DNA from 2 places in the Clostridium chauvoei genome. Region 1 is predicted to be linked to the other one. Evidence: predicted binding sites of a transcription regulator. Region 1 holds the regulator's gene; the other holds the start of a gene.
What was found. Region 1 encodes CtsR, which represses protease genes until heat stress. Its sites were predicted from a motif close to AAGGTCAANNAAGGTCAAAT; they were not measured.
Positions count from the first base shown of each region.

Region 2: clpB (ATP-dependent chaperone ClpB) is a predicted target of CtsR. The motif match lies at 1,862-1,881, and genes of this name have one in related genera.

Region 1 is NZ_CP018624.1:2,413,555-2,416,999, reverse strand. It holds gene BTM21_RS11390 (heavy-metal-associated domain-containing protein) at 1-176, shown strand, start outside; gene BTM21_RS11385 (DUF362 domain-containing protein) at 293-463, shown strand; gene BTM21_RS11380 (MBL fold metallo-hydrolase) at 520-1,152, opposite strand; gene BTM21_RS11375 (CtsR family transcriptional regulator) at 1,365-1,820, shown strand; gene BTM21_RS11370 (ATP-dependent Clp protease ATP-binding subunit) at 1,891-3,445, shown strand, end outside.
Region 2 is NZ_CP018624.1:498,611-502,055, forward strand. It holds gene BTM21_RS02275 (helix-turn-helix domain-containing protein) at 1-1,712, opposite strand, end outside; gene clpB (ATP-dependent chaperone ClpB) at 1,942-3,445, shown strand, end outside.

The sequences.
Region 1 (3,445 bases):
TTAATACACAAAATGATATTATAGCTATAAGAGAAGCTATAAGCAGTAATGAAGGAATAATTGCCTGTGAAGTTAGCGTATCTAAAAAAGAAGTTAGTATTGTATATGATGATAGAGTTGTAAAGCTAGATAACATAATAAATTCTTTAGAAAATTCAGGATATGATGTAGAGTAAAGGATAAAAGGACTGGTAAATCCTATAAGGATATACTTTTTAACCCTTTTAAAATTGAAATCATTGTGCTAAAATAAAGAAGAAATAAATTTCATATTAATTAGGAGGTGCTAATTATGGCATTCGTAATTCAAGATTCATGTGTAAACTGTGGTGCATGCGCTGCAGAATGTCCAGTTAATGCTATAAGCCAAGGAGATACTCAATTCGTTATAGATGCAGATACTTGCATAGATTGCGGAAACTGTGCAAATGTTTGTCCAGTTGGAGCTCCAGTTCAAGAGTAATGTACATGAGAAGAACCGTCTTTTATATGACGGTTCTTTTATTTTGTAAATAAATATCATTCAAGTAATAGAACTGTATTACTGTTTTTAAAATCTAAAGAGTTAGTTTGAATAGAAGTACTATTACATTTTTTTACACATTTCATATGAGATAAGAATTTATGCGGACCATCTAAGTAAGCATAATCATATAAATTTCTATAGTACATAGGAATTATATACTTTGAATTAATAGATGTGGCTAACTTAGCAGCATCTATACCATTTAAAGAAAAATGACCTCCTATAGGAATAAATAAAAAATCTAAATTTTGCAATTTAGAAACAAAATTAATATTTAGGGTATGCCCAAGAGTACCTAAATGACAAAGTCTAAAGCCATCTATTTCAAAAATATAAATTATATTTTCACCTCTTTTAGCCCCCATTATATTATCTTTAAAGGAACTATAACTATTTAAAGATAAATATTCATTACAAAAAGAAGAAATGCTATTTATTATAGTACATTCTTTCTGAATGTAGGGCTCGATATTTTGATATATATCTGGACTATTTAAAGTAATTATATCAACTTTAAAATCATATTTTTTAATACTGGCACCTATTTGCATAGGATCTATTAATATTCTTTTGCCAATTGAATTTTTTATAATAAAGGTGGTACCACCAAACCATTGAATTTCCATAGTAAGCTCCTTTCTTAAAGTTAATATTATTAGTGTTTGAAAAATATGTTTAAATAATTCCAAAAGATTAATTATTTTAGGGTAATTTAGTAAAAGTGGATTATATTAATATATATTGATTGCAATGATACCAAATGGACATAATAAAGGTATTAATATATAATTAAAGTCAAAGAAAGTCAAAATTAAATTAGGTTTAAAAAGGTGAAAAGATGGCAAGAATTTCAGATACAATAGAAAAATTTATAAAGAATATGATAAATGAGCAAGAAGAGAATCAAGTGTTAATTCAAAGAAACGAATTAGCAGATAAATTTTGTTGTGCACCTTCCCAAATAAACTATGTATTAACTACTAGATTTACTTATGAAAAAGGGTATTTAATCGAAAGTAGAAGAGGCGGAGGAGGTTATATTGTTATTACAAAAGTAACTTATGACAATAAAGAACGTAGATTAGATATAATAAACAATTCTATAGGTAGTAGTATCACATATAATGGTGCAATTTCAATATTAGATCACTTAAGAGAATCAAGATCCATTACGGATAATGAATATGAAATAATGAAAATATCATTAAATGACAGAACATTAACATCTGTATTAGATAAAAATAGAGTAAGAGCAGATATATTAAAAGGAATGATAACGGTAATTTTATCATAAATTCTAGATATAAATGTGTTTACTTTATGAGGGGTTAAAAAATATAAAATTAGGGTATGGAGGTATATATATGATTTTTGGGAGGTTTACGGAAAGGGCACATATAGTGTTAGTAGAAGCTCAAAAAGAATCACACTATTTTAAACATGGTTATATAGGAACAGAGCATATTCTTGTTGGGTTACTCAAAGAGGGTGGATATGCAAGAGAAATTTTATACTCTGCAGGAATAACAGTAGAAAAGGTAAAAAAGGTAATAGAAGATTATTTAGGGTTTGGTGATGATGATATCTCTGTAGGAGAGATGCTATTAACTCCTAGAGCAAAAAGATTATTTGATGATAGCTTAATAAAAGCTAGAAATTTTAACCATAATGCAATAAGTCCAGAACATATACTGTTAGCTTTAATAGAAGATGTAGAGAGTGTTGCACATACTACATTATCTAATTATAAAGTTGAATTTAAAGATTTAGAGCAAAAGTTAAATAAGTATCTATTAGGAAGTGATATTATAGATGAAAGTTTAACTGAAAAAATGGACACTAAACCTAAAAAGAAATCAGTTAAAACTCCAATGTTAAATCAATATGGGATAGACTTAACATTAATGGCTAAAGAGTCAAAATTAGATCCTGTGATAGGGAGAGATAACGAAAATCAAAGAGTTTTAGAAATCTTATGTAGAAGAATAAAAAATAATCCATGTTTAATAGGTGAGCCAGGGGTTGGTAAAACAGCTGTAGTTGAAGGGTTAGCACAAAGAATAGTTAATGGAAATATTCCAGAAATATTAAAAAATAAATCATTGATATCTTTAGATTTAACATCCATGATAGCAGGGGCTAAATATAGAGGAGAATTTGAGGATAGACTTAAAAAGGTAATGGAAGAAATAAAAAGTAGAGAAGATGTAATTATATTTATAGATGAGATTCATACCATAGTAGGAGCAGGTGGAGCAGAAGGAGCTATTGATGCAGCAAATATACTTAAACCAGCATTAGCAAGGGGCGAAATAAAATGTATAGGAGCAACAACAATAGAAGAATATAGAAAATATATAGAAAAAGATTCAGCATTAGAAAGAAGATTTCAACCTGTAAATATAGGAGAACCTTCAAAAAATGAAACTTTAGAAATATTAAAAGGACTTAAAGATAAATACGAAGCGCATCATAGGGTAGAAATTACAGAAGAAGCAATAGAGGCAGCTGTTAAGCTTTCAGATAGATATATAACAGATAGATTTATGCCTGATAAAGCAATTGATTTAATTGATGAAGCAGCAGCTAAAGTAAGAATAGAAAATTTAATAGCACCACCAAGTATAAAAGATATAGAACTTAAAATAGAAGATATAGAAAGAGAAAAAGAAGAAGCAATAAGAGGTCAAGATTTTGAGAAGGCTGCAAGCTTAAGAGATAAAGAAAATGAACTTAAACAAGAGTGTATAACCTTAAGAGATGATTGGAAACATCAAAATTACAACAATAAGTATGTAGTAACACCAGATAATATAGCAAATGTAGTATCATTATGGACTCAAATACCATTAGAAAAATTAACTCAAAAAGAATCCCAAAGACTTTTAAAATTAGAAGATATTCTTCATAAAAGAGTTA
Region 2 (3,445 bases), 960 kb from region 1:
CAATATTCATCTTCTTTTTTTGTAACAATATAACCGTTATCTAGAGCTACAATTTCATCTCCAAGTTTACTAAGGAGATAGTATGCATAATAAGAAGGTTTTCTTATTCCCATATCATTAACTATACCAGGAGCGCCTATAAATACTTCATTAGTTAAGCTAGTTTCTTTTTCTAATACATCAAAGGCTCTTAATTTATCTAATGAATTACCTTTAAATATTATATTATGAATTATATAAGGAAGCATAAATGCTGTATCATAAATTCTATTACGATTGTTATCATAAGAACTAAAGGAAGTTTCAATAACATCTAAGTTATATTCATCTTTTAGTAAAAGTGTTAATTGTTCCTTTATTTCTTCATTAATTTCAGAGGAAAATTGAAACTTAAAATCCACTATATCAATATATTCGATTTCAGAAAAATACTCAAAAAAACTATTAAGTATATGAATATATTTCTGGGTATCAAATAAAATGTTATCTAAGACTATAAGTGGTTTTAAACCTATATAATCTAAAAATTCTATAACGCTTTTAGCTTTATTCCAATTATAAAATTCAGAATTGGGGAATACCCCCATATCGCTATTGAATAAATTTTCAATTCTACCATAATTAAAATGAACTTCTTCTTGGATTTCTTCTAAAATGTCCTTATTATCTTCGATTAATAAATCAAAAGAGTCTCCAAGATTTATTATTTCTTTATATTCTTTATTAAATTCCTTTAAAGTATCATCCATATTTATATGAATTTTCCACAACTTATTTTCATAATTAAAACGGTCATAATCTTCTAAGTCATAGGAGATATAATCTAGAGCTTCAGATAAAGGGAAAATTTCTGTGATTTTTTGTTTTTCAAATTCTTCTTCAGTTAATTTATTCTTCTTCCTATATTGAAGAGGAGTGCAATTATAGTAAATTTTAAAGTTTTTATTTAAATATCTTACATGAGAAAATCCAACTTCATCAGAAATATCGGAAATACTAAGATCGGTATCTAATAATAACTTAACAGATTCTTCAACACGAGTTAAATTAACTAAATCAGTAAAACTATAGCCAGTAGCATATTTAATTTCATGAGATAGATAGTGTGGACTTAAAAACTCTTTTTTAGCTATATCCTGAAGTGTAATATTACTATCATAATTATTAAATATATATTTAGATATTCTATGATATCTAGCTAATTGATCAGCCTTTTCCTTTAATTCTTCTTTTTCATAAGTTAGATAGTGAAAGTTGTTAATTAAATGATAAAGTAAATCAACTAAAGTCGCTTCAACAACTTCATCATAATCTTCTGTTTTTTGAACAGTTTCACAAAGAATTCGAGATAGAAAAATTCTAAAATCATCATACTCTTCGCCATCTTGAGCATTATCATCACTAGTATTTGTGTAAAAGAAAATATTGTTTATATCTTTATAATACTTTTCAAAAAAGTAAGGATCGATATGAAATACAAGAACTCTATTATCTTCATCACTATGAATTCTATGAGCTTCTTCTACATTTATTATTTCCAATTCTTTTTCTAAAATCTCAAAAGAGTCAGTATCTATATTAACTTTAAGACTTCCTTTAAGAACATATAAAATTTCTATAGAGTTATGCCAGTGAATAGGATATTCCTTTATACTTGTATAAGTAATTTTTACAGGTAAATCCGAAGGATAATTTATATATTCTCTTCTCAAAAAATCATCACCTTCTAAAAATAATAAATTTAAATAAACATATAACGGATTTATATTTTTGTTAAAAGTTTATTAATAGTACTATTATAACCTAACGAGGACAAATTGAAAAATTGGTAAATATTAAAAACAAAAAAAGACTAAATTTACTTTGACTTTCTTTGACTTTTGTATTAATATTTAAATATAGTAAAAAATAATAAGGTAAGAGATAGGAGGAACTAGAGAGATGAATATTGAAAAAATGACTTTAAGAGTACAACAAGCACTAAATGATGCTAGTTTAACAGCAGTAAAATATAACCATCAACAAGTGGAGGTAATTCATTTATTTTCAGCTCTAGTTGAACAAGAAGATGGATTAATTCCAAACATTCTAACAAAGATGGGAATACAAGTTAAAGCATTAAAAAATGAAATAAATAAGAATTTAGATAATATGCCTAAAGTGCTAGGTGAAGGGGCTAATTCTTCAGGGGTTTATGCAACAAGACAAATAGAAGAAGTTTTAGTAAAGGCTGAAGAGATATCAAAAAGATTTGAAGATTCTTATATAAGTGTAGAACATGTTATGCTTGCAATAATTGAAGTTGATAAAAATGGTCCAACTAAGAAGTTGTTAGATAAATTTAATATTAATAAAGATAATTTTATGAGTGTACTAGCAGAAGTAAGAGGAAATCAAAGAGTAGAAACACAAGACCCAGAAGGTACTTATGATGCGTTAGGAAAGTATGGAACAAATCTTACTGATTTAGCTAAAAAGCATAAATTAGATCCTGTAATAGGAAGAGATGAGGAGATACGAAGAGCAATTAGAATTCTTTCAAGAAGAACTAAAAACAATCCAGTTCTTATTGGAGAGCCTGGAGTTGGTAAAACAGCAATTGTTGAGGGGTTAGCAGAAAGAATAGTAAGAGGAGATGTACCAGAAGGTTTAAAAAATAGAGTAATATTTTCATTAGATATGGGAGCATTAGTTGCAGGAGCTAAATATAGAGGTGAATTTGAAGAAAGATTAAAGGCTGTATTAAAAGAAGTTCAAAGTAGTGAAGGAAGAATAATTTTATTTATAGATGAAATTCATACTATTGTAGGAGCTGGAAAAACAGAAGGTGCTATGGATGCAGGTAATTTAATTAAGCCATTACTTGCAAGAGGTGAGTTACATTGCATAGGTGCAACTACTTTTGATGAATACAGACAATATATTGAAAAAGATAAAGCTTTAGAAAGAAGATTTCAACCTGTAATAGTTGAAGAACCAACAGTGCAAGATGCGATTTCTATATTAAGAGGATTAAAAGAAAGATTTGAAATTCACCATGGAATTAGAATTCACGATTCTGCAATAGTAGCAGCAGCTAAGCTTTCTGATAGATATATACAAGATAGATATTTACCAGATAAGGCAATAGATTTAATAGATGAAGCTGGAGCTATGATTAGAACAGAAATAGATTCTCTTCCTACTGAATTAGATAAAATAAGAAGAAGACAATTCCAATTAGAAATAGAAAAAGAAGCGTTGACTAGAGAAAGTGATGAAGGTTCTAAAAAGAAGTTAAAAGCTTTAGAAAAGGATATAGCAGAGCTTAAAGCTAAAAATGATGAAATGACTGCAAAGTTTGAAAAAGAAAGAGATGCTATATTAAATCTTAGAGATTTAAAATCTAAGTTAGATGAAGCTAGAGGAGAGTTAGAAATAGCTCAAAGAAATTATGATTATAATA